Regions from separate parts of the Shewanella woodyi ATCC 51908 genome, predicted to be linked through region 1. Evidence: predicted binding sites of a transcription regulator. Region 1 holds the regulator's gene; each other region holds the start of a gene.
What was found. Region 1 encodes sigma-54, which starts transcription at its own class of promoters, with help from an activator protein. Its sites were predicted from a motif close to GTTGGCACGNNNNTNGNNT; they were not measured.

Region 1 (4,660 bases):
GGCAGGTGCAATCCAAACGAGGAGATGAGGGGTTAGCTGTCGATGTTAGCGCCCGACCCGATTATATTGCTGATAACCTAAAAAGTGTTGAATACAATGAACTTGGCTTAGTTAATAGCCGGGTTAGTGCTAAACATATGGAGCATTATGAAGAGGATAATATGACCTACTTCACCGAGCCTATCTATCTGGTGTACCCTGAGCAAGGCGAGGCTCAGTGGCAGCTACAATCGACCAAAGGCACCATGAATAAAAATTCAGGAAAAGTCATACTCGAAAACAATGTTATCATCAACGCCATAAACAGCAATGAGCCGATACAGTCGATCAAAACAAGCTATCTTGAGTTGGATCTCAATACCATGATCATGACATCCGATGACAATATCTATATCACAGGTAGCGACTTTATTATTGAAGGGGTTGGTCTATATGCCGACCTCAACGCTGAAAACGTAAAATTAACCAGTCAGGTTAATGGCACCTACTCAGCACACTAGTTAACGTCAACGCAAAATGGGTAAACATTTGGTTGATTAGCATTGACATTTTTTATGTCAAATTGAAGGGATATATGAAGCAAAATACAGGCATCATCACAGCACTACTCTGCTTAATAAGCTTTAGTAGTGTGGCAAAAGTCGATGATCTAAAACAAGAAGTTAAAATCTCTGCAGCAAGTCAGGAAGCAGATATTAAAAATAACCAGATCATCTTTAATGGCCCAGTTGAAGTCGTTCAGGGCTCAGTTAAAATCAATGCCGATAAGCTTAGAGCCTTTACCAAAGAGGGGTCTAACGGACGTATCTTAGTCGCTACGGGGAATCCAGCAACTTACTCACAGATAATGGAAGATGGCCGTCCAGCCAACGCCAGCGCAAAAGAGATCCGCTACGAGTTATCAAAACGCACTCTTATTCTGAAGGGTAATGCGACGCTTGAGCAAGATGGTAGCCAAGTTACAGGTAATCAGATTCAATATAACATTGAAAAGCAGCAGCTTATTGCTGAAAGTACAGGTAGCGAAAGGGTCATCACCATTATCCAACCTGAAAATTACCAGGATGAGTCTAAGCCTAAAACAGATAGCAACAAAGAGACTCAACCTGAAACAAAGCCAGAGATACCTGTAGAACCTGCAGTTAACGCTCAGGAGATCGAATGAGTTCTTTGACGTTAAAGGCTGTAAACCTAGCCAAAAGTTATAAAAGTCGCGCCGTAGTACAGGACGTGAGCCTCAGTGTAAAAACAGGTCAGATTGTTGGCTTACTCGGCCCCAATGGTGCAGGAAAAACCACCACCTTTTATATGGTCGTGGGCTTAGTACAAAGTGATAAAGGTCGTATCTTTATCGATAGTGACGATCTCACATTAGATCCCATGCATCTACGCGCCCGTAAAGGGATAGGTTACCTGCCCCAAGAGGCCAGTATCTTCAGAAAGCTCTCAGTGCGCGATAATATTATGGCCGTTCTCCAGACCCGTGATGAGCTAGATAAAAATGCTCGTGAGGAGCAGCTTGAACATCTGCTGGAGGAGTTCCACATTACCCATATCAGAGATAGCCAAGGGATGTCGCTGTCAGGTGGTGAGCGTAGACGTGTTGAGATAGCTAGAGCACTGGCTGCAAACCCTAAATTTATCCTGCTTGATGAGCCCTTTGCAGGTGTCGATCCTATCTCGGTTATCGACATCAAAAAGATCATTTTACAGCTCAAAAGTCGTGGTCTTGGTGTCTTGATCACTGACCATAACGTGCGGGAAACATTGGATGTTTGTGAGCATGCCTATATTGTAAGTCATGGAAACTTAATCGCTGAAGGTACACCCGCTGAAATCTTAGACAATCAGCAAGTGCGAGCTGTGTACTTAGGTGAACAATTCAAGCTATAGTTAATCTAGAGGAGCAGTTCTCCTCTAATTTAGAAATTCTACAGCATCGTTATGATTCATTCTTATGAAGTCAATTGAGGGAGCAAAGACTCCCCAAATAGCTCCAACAGGCTTTCTCATTTTATAAGTACAAAGTAGGGAATAGCAGTACATGAAAGCGTCACTCCAGCTCAAAATGGGTCAGCACTTAACCATGACTCCCCAGCTTCAACAGGCGATACGTCTGCTGCAGCTGTCGTCACTGGAACTGCAACAGGAGATCCAACAAGCATTAGATTCCAATCCATTACTGGAGTTGGACGAAGAGCAAGTTGATGCTAACGCTGACAATAGCGATGTCAAAAACAACAGCGAAACAGACTTCAGTGCTTCTGTCGAGAAAGAGGCCGATAAAGACAGCTCGTCACTAGAAACATCCGACGCACTGAATCAAGATTCCATGCCTGAAGACCTTCCTGTCGACACCACTTGGGATGAGGTCTACACCGCAACACCAAACTCAAGCTCTGGCGCGATGCGAGATGATGACCTTCCCTTCCAAGGCGAAACCTGTGAAGGTCTATATGAGCACCTAGAGTGGCAAAAAAACTTAACCCCATTTTCTGATAATGACTTAGCCATCGCGACAGCCATTATTGATGCGATCGATGAGCGTGGCTACCTCACGCAAAGTACCGATGATATCTTAGAAGCCATGGGCGATCCTGAGATAGAGCTCGATGAAGTTGAAGCGGTGCTTAAGCGTGTTCAGCACTTTGATCCTATCGGTGTTGCAGCCCGTGACCTCAGTGAATGCCTGTTTATACAGCTAGCTCAATATGCCAACACAACACCTCATATCGACAATGCCCGATTACTGATTAAAGAGCACCTTGATCTAATTGCAGGCCGTGACTTCCGCCTCTTAATGCGTAAAACCAAACTTAAAGAGGATGATTTAAGGCAAGCCATTGAACTGATTCAAACCCTAAATCCACGTCCTGGACTGGCCATCAACCCAAGTCGGGATGAGTATGTTATTCCAGATGTCACTGTGATTAAAAAGAAAGGGCGCTGGATTGTTGAACTCAACCCAGACTACATGCCAAAAATTAATGTGAATCAGCATTACGCTTCCATGGCTCGCAGCACGAAAAACCAAGCTGACAGTCAATTTATCCGTGGGCATTTGCAGGAAGCTAAGTGGTTTATCAAGAGCTTAGAGAGTCGTAACGATACTCTTTTAAAGGTCTCAAATTGCATCGTCAAGTTTCAACAAGGCTTCTTCGAATATGGTGAAGAGGCGATGAAACCTATGGTGCTAAATGACATAGCTGAAGAAGTTGAGATGCATGAATCGACCATCTCCCGTGTCACAACCCAAAAATATATGCATACCCCAAGAGGCATATTTGAGCTGAAATATTTCTTCTCCAGCCATGTGGGTACCGACGATGGCGGTGAGTGTTCATCAACAGCTATCCGCGCCTTCATTAAAAAGTTAGTGGCGGCAGAGAACCAACAAAAGCCTCTCAGTGATAGCAAGATGGCCCTTCTTCTTGCAGAGCAGGGCATTAAGGTGGCGAGACGAACCATAGCCAAGTACCGTGAGGCCATGTTGATCCCGCCATCGAATCAAAGAAAGAGTTTATAAGATATTTGAAAAGTGAATATATTGAGGTTGGTCATTGTGACGTAAAGTCTGTAAGTTCACGACATGCTAGATCCTGAATATAGAAGTGAGCTGGATATATATCCACACAGGATGCGGTGTTTCGAAGTAGCTTGAATATTTAAATGCAGTGTAAACCTCAAATCAGCGAGCGCGTTTTTAACACAAACGAATCTGAAGGAGTATCTCTATGCAAATAAACGTAACAGGTCATCACATCGAAATTACCACATCGCTACGCCAATATATTGAAGAAAAGTTTTCAAAGCTTGAACGACATTTCGATCAGATCAATAATGTGCACGTTATTTTGAATGTTCAAAAAATGCAGCAGAAAGCAGAAGCCAAACTCCATCTTGCTGGAGGTGAGGTTTTCGCCGCGTCACAACATGCGGATATGTATGCAGCAATAGACTCCCTGATTGACAAGCTCGACCGTCAGGTAATTAAACATAAAGAGAAGCAAACAAAACACTAACGATGGAATTAAGCACCATCCTGCAGCCGGAGTGCACAACTTGCGCCACTCCGGGCAGTAAGAAAAAGGTACTGGAACTTATCAGCGATCTTGCCGCTGTCCAGTACCCAAGCCTTTCCTCTCAAGAGATTTTTGAAAGTCTTTTAGCTAGAGAGAAAATGGGCAGCACAGGTATAGGTAACGGTATAGCGATTCCACATGGAAGGTTAACCAATATTAGTCAGCCCGTTGCGGTACTCATTAAGTGCGAAGAGCCTATCTCTTTCGACTCAATTGATAAACAGCCGGTCGATATACTATTTGCACTATTAGTTCCAGCTGATCAATGTGAACAGCACTTAAGCACCCTGTCGGCGATGGCAGAGAAGCTTAATGACAAGCTAATTTTAAAGCAGTTACGAAAAACACAAGACGAGTCAGAACTTTATCAGGTGATCACCCAATGAAACTGGTTATGGTATCCGGTCGTTCCGGATCAGGAAAATCTGTCGCCCTCAGGGTTTTAGAGGATCTCGGATACTATTGTGTCGACAATCTTCCTCTGCCTCTTATGGATACGCTATTGGAACAACTCAAAGATAGCACAGAGCTTGTTGCTATCAGTGTTGATGTCCGTAATATGCATGAGACAGAACTAG
Region 2 (4,660 bases), 2.5 Mb from region 1:
CTTTGGATAATGCCCTACTTTTCTATTTTATCATGCCAAGATCGAGGGCAACAATGAGCGATGTAACAACGGCCGAGTTTAATGAAGAAGGTAAGTACCTTCGCAAAGTGAGAAGCTTTGTATTAAGAGAGGGTCGCTTAACTAAAGGCCAAGCTACAGCTATGGAGGAGCAATGGCCGTTAATGGGTCTTGATTACTCCCCTGAGCCACTGGATCTGGCAGAAATTTTTGGGCGCGAAGCCGACACTGTATTAGAGATAGGTTTTGGCATGGGCGCATCGCTTGTTGAGATGGCTAAAGCATCACCAGAGCTTAACTTTATCGGCATAGAAGTGCATAAACCAGGTGTTGGAGCTTGTTTGAGCGTTGCAGCTGAAGCTGGTGTGACTAATTTACGTGTATTTCACCACGACGCCATAGAAGTGTTAGAGAACAGTATTGTTCCTAGTTCACTTGCTCGCGTGCAGTTGTTCTTCCCAGACCCTTGGCACAAGAAGCGTCATCATAAGCGCCGTATTGTTCAGCCTGAGTTTGCTCAGACTATACGCAACTCTTTAAAGCTTGGTGGTGTGTTCCATCTGGCAACTGATTGGGAAAATTATAGCGAGCATATGTTGGAAGTGATGAATGCAGCCCCCGGTTATAAAAATCAATCGACAACCGGTGATGTTGTTGAGAGACCCGATCACCGCCCACTAACTAAGTTTGAGGCCCGCGGTCACAGATTAGGTCACGGTGTGTGGGATATTATGTTTGAGCGTATAGATTAAATCACTCTGATTTTTCTTAGTAAAAAGTATTTTAATTTAAGGTGGGAATGACTATGGCAACACGTAGCCGTCGTTTACGTAAGAAATTACGCGTTGATGAGTTTCAAGAGTTTGGTTTTGATATCAACTGGACCTTTAATGACTCAGTATCTGAAGAGCAGATTGATAATTTAGTTGATCAATTTATTGATGAGGTTATCGAGCCACGTAAATTAGGTTTCCATGGCGGTGGCCATAAAGAGTGGGAAGGTATTATTGCGACTCAAGAGCTTGGTAAGTGCTCTGAGGAAGATCGCACAGCGGTTAGCGACTTCTGGAAAGGCAAAGAGGTGTCAGATCTAGTTGTCAGCGAGCTATACGATATCTGGTGGGGTTAATGCCTGAGCAGGCATTACTGGAACAGGTGGTCGATAAAGTTCGGCCACTTTTAGGTCAGGGGAAGGTTGCAGATTATATTCCCGCACTGGCAAGCGTTAATCCTAAAAAACTCGGGATCGCTGTCACCACAATAGATGGTACAACTATAGGGGCGGGGGATTACCTTGAGCCTTTCTCGATTCAGAGTATCTCAAAAGTATTTAGCCTTACCTTAGCTCTCACTCTTTATGAGGAGCACGAGATCTGGTCAAGGGTTGGAAAAGAACCCTCTGGTCAGTCATTTAATTCGTTAGTCCAGGTAGAGTTGGAGAGGGGAGTCCCAAGAAACCCCTTTATCAATGCTGGTGCATTAATCATCGCGGATCTTATTCAGTCTAGGCTAGGTGCTCCTAAGCATAGAATGCTTGAAATTGTGCGGGAGTTAAGTGGTAACCCCAGCATCCTCTATGACAAAGTTGTTGCGGCTTCTGAGTATGAGCACAGTGCTCGAAATGCTGCCATCGCTTATCTGATGAAATCATTTGGTAATTTCAACAACGATGTGGATACCGTTCTTCATAGTTACTTTCACTATTGTGCAATGCGAATGAACTGTGCAGATCTTTCAAAAGCCATGTTGTACCTCGCTAATAGAGGTAAGAGTTTGAGTGGTCAGCAACTGATCTCACCAGTGCAGACTCGGCAGATGAATGCGCTACTGGCAACCTCAGGCCTTTATGATGGGGCTGGTGAGTTTGCTTACCGTGTAGGTATGCCAGGCAAGAGTGGTGTTGGCGGTGGCATTATTGCTGTGATCCCAGGTGATATGTCTGTGTGTGTTTGGTCACCTGAGCTTGATCTTAATGGTAACTCATTGGCGGGAACCGCTGCATTGGAAGAGTTTTGTCAACGATTAGGACGTTCAATCTTTTAACGTTTGCCTATCTGCATCAGAAGTTAGTGAATTTGCCAACTACTGGTCTTATTCACTAATTCATTTTCTCTAATTACTTCTTATTTTTAGTAAGTTGTTGTTTACAAGTTACTTTAATTGTTGGCACAGCTTGTGCTTTATATCTCTTATACAAGATTTTATGAGATCTGCTTTTAAACAAAAAGCGTATCAAGAGAATAAATAACAGTTAATTTAAGGATAAATTCAATGAGAAAACTTGCAACTTTACTAGGGATCACCGCAGCTATATTTGCGACTACCATGACCTCAGTTCAGGCCCATGAAGATCATAAGTCTAACTCCTATTCAGATCATAACAGTGAGTGTGAAGTGACACTTAACTATGATGTTGCTGTTGAACCTAAAAAGCTGACAGTGACAGAGGGTTCGGCTGAAGTCTATCGAATAGAAATGGATCAACTGTTTGTTGAAGGTAAGCCTGTATCGCTTAATCGCTCGCAGAAAAAACTGCTAACTCAATACTCTGATGAAGTCTCCACCCAAGTGCCCGAAGTGATTGGTTTAGTTCATGATGCTGTTGGTATTGCTTCCTCAGCTGCCAGTATGGCACTAACACCGCTACTGGGTGATGCTGCTGGAGCTAAGCTTGATGAGATGATGGACGGACTCGAGGAAAGGATTGAGAAAGTGGCTTATCAAAATGGAGATAAGTTCTATCTTGGTGCGACTCATTCATCATTGGAAGATACATTTGGTGAAGAGTTTGAGCAAGAGCTAGAGCAACTGGTTAAGAACTCTATCGGCTCTATGATGGTAAATATAGGTAGTCAGATGCTTGCTGGTGATGGTGAATCATTTGAACAGAGCATGGAAGCGTTTGCCACTAAAATGGAAAATGTTGGTCAAGATATCGAGCTGCAAATGGAATCTCAAGCCCAAAGCTTAGAGGATAGAGCTGATAAAATGTGTGAACGTTTTCGATACTTAGTTGAGTTAGAGCAGAAGTTAAGAGCCGAAGTACCAGAACTTGCTAAATACCCTTTAATTGATGCGCCACAAAAAGAGCTACTTGAGTAACTCATAAAGGCACAACTTTACTCCTTGGACTCCCTGTTGCCCCCAATTTGCAACCACCCCGTATTTATATGAATACGGGGTTTTTTCGTTTGGGTATATGTCAGATTAAACAGGCTGAATAAAATAGCGATTAGAAAGCGCAAATCTTTGGTATACTGATGAAAATAATAAGAAGACTGACTAGGTCAACAGGACTATGTCATGTGTCTGACTCTACTTCAGTGTGCTTCAGTAATTTGAATTTTAGTTTAAAGTTAATTGATTTAATTAACCTTTTTCTATTTTTAAGTCTTATTGAAAGCATTAAATAGTGTCGTAAACACCTTAAGGCGATTTACATGTTAGAACTATTGGAACCAATCGCAATTTTCACTCATGTTGCTCGTGCTGGCAGTTTTAGTGCCGCAGCAAGAAAATTGGGGATCTCTAAATCTAAAGTGAGTACTCAAGTTGCAGATCTGGAACATAAGTTGGGTGTTCAGCTTATTCAACGAACAACTCGCAGTTTAAGTTTGACCGAAGCTGGTCAGTTACTCTATACCCAAGGTGAAGAGTTACTTAGGGATGCCGACCAAGCTGTTGCCAGCGTTCATAACCTCAATGATGCGACTCGTGGAGTGTTGAAAGTAGGGATCTCCCAGTCATTTGGCACTATGCATATTATCCCCGCTTTACCAGAGTTTATGACAACTCATCCTGAGCTCGAACTACAAGTTAGCTTATTAGATCATAAAGTTGATGTTGTCAGTGAAGGCTTAGATCTACTGCTTACTATGTCTGAACAGCTGCCTTTAGGCATGGTTGCTCGTCCTTTGATGAAATGCCAGTTCCTGCTAGTTGCTTCCCCTGATTATATTGAGAAACACGGTCAACCAGATCGTCCTGAGCAGTTAGTGGATCATAACTGTTTGGTGTATCAAGGCGAGTGGCATGAACATAGCGTATGGCAATTTAAGCAGGGTGATGATTACTGTGAAATAGGTGTTTCAGGCAACTTTAGAGTCGATAATGCTCCTGCGTTAAAGTCAGCGGCCGTGAGTGGCTTAGGGGTTGTCTATCTGGCAAGTTACCTGCTTGAAGATGAGATTGCTAAAGGGACCTTAGTTCCTCTTCTTGAAGATTGGCAATTAACACACCATCTTCCTCTGCAAGCTGTCTATCCAAGAAGAAAGCACCTAGCACCTAAAGTAAGTGCATTTATCGACTTTATTAAAGGTCATATTGGCTCGCCTCCATACTGGGATGCACCTTGTGCAGAGCTTTACGCTAAGCGAAAGTAAACGAGCACAATTAAACGTCAAAATAACGCCTTTAGGATAGCTCCTGAAGGCGTTTTTTATTGTCTAAAGAGCCTAGTGATAAGTTTCTGCTTTCTGTGGCTTAAACCAACAGAACACGGATATAAGTTATTCTGAAAATAGATATGGTTAGTGGTTAAAATGGAAACATTGTTCTAGATTGTGGACAGTTAAGTCGTTAGTGGTTCTATATGTTATTATTTTGTTTTAATACAGTGTGTTGTGTTTGCCTTTTTTGCTTG
Region 3 (4,660 bases), 2.8 Mb from region 1:
TCTCCTGAAGCGATAGCTCCCTCTTCTAGTGTGGTGGCCATGGAGTCATTCCAGCGATTAAGGTAACCAAACAGCGAGATCACCCCAAGTATTTCTACAATCTCATCCTCTTCCCAGTATTGATGTAGACGTTGATTCAGTTCCTCATCAACACCGTTAGGGACTGTTGATGCTGCTACTGAGAAATCCAATGCGGCGCGCTCTGCATCAGTAAATGCAGGGTGTGTTTTATATTCCCATATATTATCAAGTTGAGCTTGCTCTGCGCCATAGCGCTCAGCGGCTCTAATAGTATGTGCTTGGCAATAGCGACAACCAGTAACATTACTGGAAACATAAGCGATTAGTCGCTTGAGTAAACTTGTCACTCTCCCCTGATTGTCCATTACAGCCATATTAAGCTCGATAAAGGCTTTAGCTATTTTAGGCCTTCTCATCATGGTCAGTACGCTATTAGGGCAAAAGCCTAATGTTTCATTAAAAAATCTAGCAAGCTGGGCAACTTCTTCGTTGGATTCGAGAAGGGGGGTAACGAGTGGCATCAGTTCTCTCCTGTTAGTTTGACTGTGACAGTTAGCCTACAGAGTCATTTTTCAACAAAAAAGAGACAGTCAAGGTTAAAAACAGCGGTACACTTTCAATTAAATTGGTAAAAAAGTATTATATTTCTATTTTGTACTGATATCGTGTCAGCCATCCGACAATGAGAGTGTTTTATGCCTATTAAGAAATATCAACTGGTTGCGGACACGATTTCCCAGCAGATCTTGACTGGTTATTTTCAACCTGGAGAGAAAATCCCTTCAGTTAGAGCAAGCTGTGAACAGTTTCATGTCAGTATGACAACGGTACAAGCGGCGTATGAGATCCTTGAAGATAATGGCTTAGTGGCAAGTAGGCCAAGTTCCGGTTACTTTGTTTCTCGTTTAGCCGATACCGAGCACTTAACGCCAATAAAGCCACAGGGGATCTCCGTTTATAACCGCATGATATCTGTGCTGAATGATTGTCATAAAGAGGGGGTGATAAACCTAGGTACCGCGGTCGTATCACCCTCACTGCTTCCCACTCATCAAATTAAGAAAATCCTGAATAAGCTGACTCGCGATCATATGCTTGAATTAGTCACGCCTGAGTTTTCATCAGGTTATCCGCGCTTAAGAAGGGAGTTCGCTAAACGAATGCTCAATGTGAATGTTGAAGTACACCCTGATGATATCTTGGTTACTGGTGGCTGCCAGGATGCGATCGCATTAGCATTAAGTGCAGTGGCAAATGCAGGTGATGTCATCGCTGTTGAAAGTCCATGTTTTCCAGGATTATTACAAGTGATTGAATCACTTGATATGAAGGCGTTGCCACTTCCTTGCTCGGGGAGCTTAGGGATGAAGCCTGATACATTACAAGATGCGCTTCAGTCTTGGCCTATATCAGCCATAGTGCTTGTTCCCTCATTCAGTAACCCTACCGGGAGTCTTATGCCGATAGAGAGTAGAAAGAGGGTGATAGCCTTAGTAGAGGAGTATGATATTGCGCTTATTGAAGATGACCTTTTCTCTGAGCTTAACTATCAAGATAAACCTGTACCAGCTATCAAGTCATTAGAGAGAAAGGGGAATGTGATCTATTGCTCCTCAGTTTCTAAATCATTAGGCTCAGGCTTTAGGTTGGGCTGGTTATGCGGTGGAAAGTATCATAGCAAGATTATGAAATTAAAAGCTTTTAGGAATGTATCCGAACCTTTGATTATTCAGATGTTGATAGCTGAATTGATGAAACAGGGCGGATATAGTAAACACCTTAAAAAACTGAAAATAGCCTTACATCAAAATCAAAAATTGATGCAAAGCTGTATCAAAAAATCCTTCCCTAAAGGGACACTGGTGAACTCTTGTGATGGTGGTTATGTCCTGTGGGTGCAACTTCCTGATCTTTGTGACTCAAGAGAGTTGTTTACGCAAGCCATTAAAAGTGGAGTTGCATTTTTCCCTGGGGATGTGTTTTCTCCCCATGAGCACTACCTTAGTTACATCAGGTTTAACTTAGCTGTGAAATGGTGTCAGGAGATTGAGCAAGCCGTTATAAGTTTAGGTAAGCTGGTTAAGCTGCAGTTAGAGCGAAGTGCAGCTCAGCTACCGATAGACTGAACTGCTGTATATTAGATTATGATATAGCTGTTAGCGTTTAAGCTTTTGCAACAACGGTTTGTCCTATAGGCGTTAAACTTAAAATAGCCAATTTAAGATGTTGAATACCAAATGGAATGCCTATGATGGTGACAAAACATGCTAAGGCATGAGTAATATGTCCTATTGCTAACCAGATCCCGAAAAGTAAAAACCAGATGATATTACCTATGGTCCCGAATGCGCCGGTTCCTATATCCTCTCGGCCTGTAAGGCTTTGACGATTCATATGGTCTTGGCCAAATGGCCAGAAAGTCATCTCGCCAATTACGAAACATGCTCGTCCGAAGGGGATACCAATAATACTGATATAACAGAGTAAACCGGCGACCCACCAAGCCAGTCCCATCACAAAACCACCAAGAACAAACCAAGCTATGTTAAATATTAAACGTAATACTGCCATTAATGACTCCTAAATAAAGGCTGATGCTAAAAGATCACAAACGAGTGTGAAGTTATGATCCGTAACCTAAATAAAGCTATTTTTGTGCCATATTTATATGTTGTTGTAAATTATAGGTTTAACTACCATCTTTCTTTGAGGGGGTAGTGAGAAATACTTGTATTTAGTTATTTTGCTCAACTGCACCAAGTGATAAAATTCTATGAGTACGGTTTAAAGGCTAATTGAGAAATGAAGTTAAGTAATACACCTGTTGACTCGCTTATGATGTTTGATAGGCAGATATTTATTAAGCGTGATGATCTGCTTCATCCTGAATTTTCTGGCAATAAAGCACGAAAGTTTGCCTATTTTCTCGCCCATGATTTTCCTGGGGCCAAAAAGTTGATCGGCTATGGCTCACCTCAGGCTAACTCTCTTTACTCAATGTCTGCTTTGGCTAAGCTTAAGGGCTGGACGTTGGATTTTTATGTGGATCACATCGCTGCACAAGTAAAATCTCAAACAGAGGGAAATTATGTTGAGGCCTGTGCGAATGGGGCGAATGTCATTGATTTGAGCGAACGACACGACAGGGAAGGGCGCAGCTGCGAAGAATATATTAAAGAGAAAGCATTGATTGATGAAACCCAAGCGCTGTTTGTCCCTGAAGGTGGGCGATGTGAATATGCTGAGTTTGGTGTTGCGCAACTCGCCAGAGAGATCGTCGATTGGGCTGTTCAAGCAAACCTAGAACAGTTAAAAGTGTTTCTCCCCTCTGGTACAGGGACAACAGCACTGTTTCTTAATAAATATTTTATTGAATCGGGCTCTAATATTCGTGTCTTAACCTGCGCTTGTGTTGGCGGGGATGAGTATTTAAATCTGCAATTCACCCAACTATCTCAGTTTAAAACGTTCTATCCAGAGATTATATCTCTGCCTAAAAAGTATCACTTTGGGAAGCTTTATCGTGAGTGCTATGAGATGTGGCAGCGTATCGATAAGCAGGGAATTCGATTTGAGCTTTTATACGACCCGGTAGGCTGGATAGCGCTTGAAGCGTATTTAAAGAGTGCTAGTGAACAAACGTCAATCATCTATATTCATCAGGGAGGTTTACTGGGAAATGCCAGTATGCTGCCGAGATATAAACGTAAGTTTGGTTAGCGAGTTAATGTCATTTGGGGGAGGTTTTTACCAGTTGGTCAGGCTAAGTATCTGTGAAATTGATACAGCCTAGACCAAAGGTAGGTGTTGCTTAGATGCTTAATAGCCGACGTAATGAAGTCGGTCCTATCTGTTCTTTAAGAACAATCGATACTGATGAGAGGAGTGTATCGAACTGCATTATTCATATTACTTTTTCGGTTTACTTGTTGCTTGAAAGCAACCACTTCATAAACGTTAATGCTTCAGTACGCTTAGAAAATGTTTGTCTATTCTTTCCAAGGCTATCGGTAAATGCGATAGATGACTTGTTTAAAGAGATAGAATTTACTGGAAAACTAACTGTGATCTCATGACCATTTACATTGTACGACATATGCCATACTCCTTTTATTTTTTACTGCACTATTAGCAGTGAATATATAACTATAAGATATCCTTAGCATTATTGCGAAAGACGAATTTAAGATTCGTTTTGAGCCTACCCATCTTTAGCACCTTAATCAAGGCAGTTCGTTATCTATAAATGTTAGTGTTTGTAACAGTTTAGATTGAAGCTTTGATCTAATCAGATTTAATCATAGTGGTATGACAGTAATATGACTAGTTTTTAGATGCGAACCAGGTGTATTAATATTTTTGCGTGGTATTGACGAGAGGAGTCAAACAAAAGGCAAACTACTTTACAAGGGTGTTCAAAATCAGAGCACAGTATATCCCTAGTTTTTGGCTTGTCAATAGATATCGAGTATCTTTTTCATTCTTTGTGCTACTAATATTTAGCGTTATAAACTGTTGTTTTATAAAATAAGTGATATTATTTTGTCACCATAGTGTCCTAATTTGGTTGTGCTAATGCGCTTTTTTTGTATCTCTATCATGCTTTTTATTTTAGGTTTGCTCGGCCCTTCGTTGGCGC
Region 4 (4,660 bases), 2.8 Mb from region 1:
AAATATGAGTAGATGAGGTTTGTCATCGATTTAGACTCTTTAAAGTACTGACAAAATGGTGGATCGGATACCACTATCACTGTGTGTCCCTGATTGTGAAGCTTCAACAAGATAGAGAGTTGATCGGTGAGATCATCATTAAAATAGTCGACAAACTCTTTTGTAGTGATTTCATCAACGCCTTCTGGGTAGGTTTGCTCTAACCATTTGGAAAATCGTGAGATATTCTGATGTGTCTGCATTCCTAGGTTAGTGATGATGGTGGAATTCGCTAAGGTTTTATCTTGCTGATGAGTATTTAAGTTTACTAGTATCTCAGACCAAAGCTTCCTCGAAATGGCGCTCTCGAGGGGAACAAAATACTCGGCATCACACATGGCAAACTTCTTTTGTGAGAAGCCTGAACCGTTCATAACCATACCGCCACAATGGGGGATATCCATTTGGTTTAGTGAGCGTGATAGTTTACCCATATGGCTGTCACCAAAAAGGGTGAGGTTCACCTTTTGAGTTTGTTGTTGGCTCTCTTGAAGTTTTTTTGTGGCTTCGAGTAACTCATCTTCGCAAACGACTTCATTAGTATCCGGCTGCTCTATAGTGGTTTGAGCTGTTTCATCATGAACTGTTTTAGGGGAACTCTGTTTATCAATCACAGTTTTGAAATGCTGCATAACATAGTTGACAGCTTGTGGAGTGACAGATCTTAGGTTGCTCTCAAATCTAAAGTCGCCAGCATTGGGAACGGTTATTAGTTCGTATGAGGGGAAGTAAGAAAATTCGGAATAATGATCGCTCATGAAGCCTGCAACGGTCCGCAATAATGATTTTGAACCTTGATTGGCAACTAAGATATGTTTGTCAGTCATGGTAGCTGTTAAAGGTACTGGTGATACCGTTAAAATGATCTGAATCGTCGGGTTGATGGATTTGAGTCTTGCAGAAATCGCTTTAAGATCTGCACATAACTCTTCATAACTGAAGTTATGGAACTGATAAATAGAATCATCAAATTTGCCAGAGATGATCCCTGGGCAACTGGGATAGAATACATCTTCATTATCTCTCCAGGCCTCAGTCAACCCTAAGGTAAAAACCAGTACATCTGTGGTTGTGATTGTTGCGCGCATTTCTGCCGAGGCCTCGCTGCGAGCTGTCACTAAATCAGCTAGTGAGTCAAAACCTGCAGGATTAAAGTTGGGCCTTAATAGATCGTAATACCTGTTGTCCTTACAATAAGTAGCGCAATTAATATCAAGTTGGCTGCCCCTGTCCTCAATATCAAACCATTGCAGAAAGCCCCTTGGTGTATAGAGGTTACCAAATGCAAAACTGGAAACTTGGTTGGATTCAAGCTTACTTTGATTAAATAGATAACTACCTGCGTTTAGCCACTTACCAACATGCTGTGCAAAGCAGGATCCTATGGATGAGATCCTAGGTGTATGCTGATTTAAATGAATGTTATGAAGTTTGGGAAATATCTCGTGTCCAAGTTCAATATCAGCAACACCAGTACGCCAAAAGGAGCTATCGCCTTGATGACTATAAGGTGTAAATCCTGTTTTTTGCATAATGTTAGCTCCAGATCTTTAATAACTTAAAACGAAAAAGTGCCATAGTTATGGCGGTTTACGTTCTTCTTTGCTGACTAAAGCAATTAGTGTGCCTCTAAGGCAGCGTTAGATAAATAGATTAAAGTTATGTGCAAAAAGGCCGATGTAGTGGCTAGTAGAGCTGTATTAGCTCAGAGAGTGCGTGTATTACTGTGTAGTTAAAGTCCTTTTGGCTTGATACTTGCTTTCTCTATATATACCCAAGCTACCTCAAGATGCTCGTTTCAGAGCTCCCGTAGGATAGCTGAACAAGGCAGTGATTGAGGATAATGGTTACTCCCTTGTTGATATCACTAACGCAGTGCAGGAATTCTACGGGAACTCCCGAAGGGCAAGGCGGGAAGCAACATTTTTCTGTGTTATGAAATATTGAATTAGAACAACTAGTCCTACTATTTCATGCCTTGAACTCTGTCACTTCTCGACATGCTGAACTCTGCATCTTGAAGTCGTTTGGGTATAAGATTATTAAGTGAGCTTGTCAGTGTTAGTTTGCCCATTTGGGATGTTTATTTTTATATTAGCTCTGTCGATTCATTGAATTGTTTGTTTAATTTAAGGTTTAGCCATGCGTACCCTACAGCTTGTTTTATTTACATTACTCCTTAGCGGGTGTGCTCAGCAGGTACACACTACCAAGTCACCGCTTGCCGACGGCAATCGGTTGCCGTCAACGTCGGCCATTAATCATGTTTCACAGCAGATTGCGAACGAGTTGGTAAGGCAAAATGATGCTTTACGTGCTAATCAACCTTTGCTGGTTGCTACACCTGTTTTACTCGCTGATTTAAATCAGACCAATGCTGTAGGGCTTCAGCTCCAGGAGGGGTTAACTGCAGCAATGCACGATCATCAATTTAGTTTGGTCGATATCAATGTGGGCGAGAATATTCGTGTCACCCCTCAGGGGGATTTTTTATTGACGCGAAACTGGAAGCAACTGCCAACCGGTATTGCTGTTGAGCATGTATTGGTGTCGACCATGAGCATGAGCAGCGAAGGGATGGTGATTAATGCCAGAGTCGTTAATATTACCAATAATCGTGTTGTCTCAGCCTCACAAGCGAGTTTTGGACTTGAGCAGTTACCAGGATATTTAAGGGCGTCAGAACAGGTGGTCTCTCAAGATGGATTACTTTACCGAGACAGTGGCATGGGAGAGAAAGAGGTGAGAGTGATTGGAGGTTTGAAATGAATAAGTATTTAATCTTGATAGTATTCTTACTATCTGGATGTGCATCCCAAGATCGATACATAGAGTGGGAGACGCAAAAACCTGAGAGCTTTCCAAAGCTGACCGCTATTGGCTATGCAACTTTAGATGCCCAACCCTCGAAGAGTAAGTCTCAGCAGGTTTTGATGGCGATGCAAGCCTCTAAAATTGCTGCTTATCGTGAACTTGCTGAGCAGGTTTATGGCCAAGAGCTCTCTGCGACCAGTAAGGTTAACGATTGGATGTTAACTGATGATGCGATACAAGCTTCTGTTACAGGCATTATTAGAGGGGCTAAAGTGGTCAAGAGTTATCCAGCGGGAGAGCACTATGTCACTGAGCTGGAACTGGATTTCTCACAAGTTTGGGCGCTTTATCAACAAAACAATAGGCCGCAAACAATTAAGAGTGTGACCTATTTTTAACTTTTAAGAAGTAACAAGTAAGAAGTTGAGGATTATCCCTCAACTTTTTAATGTCCTATTTCTATCATGATTATTTTAATTCCCCTAGCAGAACAGATAGCTTCCTTTTATTGGGCACTCTTATTGCACCCTAACGATTGAATTCTAGTGTTAGAGTCATTAACGATGAGGGGGAGGGAGCTGTACTGATTAGCTGATAAAGGTACGGATACAATTGTGCTGTGAACTGAGGGAGCTGGGGGCAAGTTTAGAGGCGATTAGCAGACTTAGCTGCTGATTAAGCTTTTAAGTTATTTCCTAAGGTCGATATTGTCGATGTCTTACCTTTGCCATTGTAAGTGAGGCTTGATGCATTTCTACTGGCCTGAAGAGCTTGGGCGAAACGATTGACACTGGCCAAGTTGAGCTCAATTAAGCTGGCATTTTCCATATTAAGCTGCTGACATTCTGCAAGCTGCTCTTTGGCAATCTTCACTTGATTGACGAGAGCTGGCTCAGTAGAAAGCGCTGCTATGTCGGGTTGAGCGGATAAAACACCATCATTGGCCTTTAAGGCGTCAAGTAACTTAGCTTTGCTGGAAGCCAGTGTAAGTAAAAGCTCGGCATCTTGATCAATCAATGCGCTCTTTTCTTCAGATATTGTTACTTTCAGCTCTTGTAATAGCTGATGTTGCTTTTCAATGATGCTGGATAATTGGCTCATACAGACTAATTGAGATCCTTGAGTTCATTTTCAAACATAGCGATGTTGCTAGCAAGCTTTTCAGGATCGACTTTATAGCGTCCCTCAGCGATCGCAAGTTTAATTTCAGCAACTTTCTGCTTATTCACTTCAGGAATGTCACTCAACTTTGCTTGGATGCTCTGCAGTTGTTGAGCTTGAGAAGTGATCGACACTGAGTCACTTTTAGGAGGCGTGCTAATTGAACTAGCATTATTACCAGCTTGACTCGTTTGAGTGTTGGTTTTGTTCGCTGATGCCTTGTTTACATGGGCGTTAGCAGCGGAGTTTACTTGTTTAATATCAATAGCCATCATCAGGCTCCAGCAGTAAAAAAAAGAAGAACATACTCGTGTATCGGCAAGGATAAGTAGAGCTTTAGTATATTTTTACGTTTTTTACATTCTAACTTCAACTTCACCTACACCCGTGACGGTAGCATGCAGACTTTTATTGGAATGTGTATTCTTAATTCGGATTCTATCACCTAAATTTCCATCTCGCAGCGCTTCACCGACAGTTTTTATCACGACATTTGCCGAACGGGCGTATATTGAGACAGTATCGCCTTTACACACAAAGCAAAGATTACTACTAAATATAGGTTGATTAGGGGGAATTCGCCTCTTAACTCGAGTGCCGACGACCTGCTTAATGTCGTCAAATTGCTGACCTCTGAGGTTTGTTC

Region 2: SWOO_RS06750 (YggN family protein) is a predicted target of sigma-54. The motif match lies at 2,181-2,199, and genes of this name have one in related genera.
Region 3: SWOO_RS09950 (YccF domain-containing protein) is a predicted target of sigma-54. The motif match lies at 2,666-2,684, and genes of this name have one in related genera.
Region 4: SWOO_RS08080 (GSCFA domain-containing protein) is a predicted target of sigma-54. The motif match lies at 1,652-1,670, and genes of this name have one in related genera.

What each region holds. Positions count from the first base shown of each region.
Region 1 is NC_010506.1:5,139,239-5,143,898, forward strand. It holds gene lptC (LPS export ABC transporter periplasmic protein LptC) at 1-500, shown strand, start outside; gene lptA (lipopolysaccharide transport periplasmic protein LptA) at 575-1,165, shown strand; gene lptB (LPS export ABC transporter ATP-binding protein) at 1,162-1,893, shown strand; gene SWOO_RS21745 (RNA polymerase factor sigma-54) at 2,045-3,526, shown strand; gene hpf (ribosome hibernation promoting factor) at 3,735-4,022, shown strand; gene ptsN (PTS IIA-like nitrogen regulatory protein PtsN) at 4,025-4,468, shown strand; gene rapZ (RNase adapter RapZ) at 4,465-4,660, shown strand, end outside.
Region 2 is NC_010506.1:1,673,039-1,677,698, forward strand. It holds gene trmB (tRNA (guanosine(46)-N7)-methyltransferase TrmB) at 54-770, shown strand; gene SWOO_RS06740 (YggL family protein) at 824-1,147, shown strand; gene glsB (glutaminase B) at 1,147-2,061, shown strand; gene SWOO_RS06750 (YggN family protein) at 2,290-3,120, shown strand; gene SWOO_RS06755 (LysR family transcriptional regulator) at 3,459-4,400, shown strand.
Region 3 is NC_010506.1:2,385,253-2,389,912, forward strand. It holds gene SWOO_RS09940 (carboxymuconolactone decarboxylase family protein) at 1-542, opposite strand, end outside; gene SWOO_RS09945 (aminotransferase-like domain-containing protein) at 717-2,147, shown strand; gene SWOO_RS09950 (YccF domain-containing protein) at 2,185-2,592, opposite strand; gene SWOO_RS09955 (pyridoxal-phosphate dependent enzyme) at 2,824-3,741, shown strand; gene SWOO_RS25925 (hypothetical protein) at 3,944-4,117, opposite strand; gene SWOO_RS09960 (mechanosensitive ion channel family protein) at 4,597-4,660, shown strand, end outside.
Region 4 is NC_010506.1:1,981,106-1,985,765, forward strand. It holds gene SWOO_RS08080 (GSCFA domain-containing protein) at 1-1,571, opposite strand, end outside; gene SWOO_RS08085 (FlgO family outer membrane protein) at 2,182-2,808, shown strand; gene SWOO_RS08090 (LPP20 family lipoprotein) at 2,805-3,251, shown strand; gene SWOO_RS08095 (flagella synthesis protein FlgN) at 3,529-3,954, opposite strand; gene flgM (flagellar biosynthesis anti-sigma factor FlgM) at 3,960-4,286, opposite strand; gene flgA (flagellar basal body P-ring formation chaperone FlgA) at 4,371-4,660, opposite strand, start outside.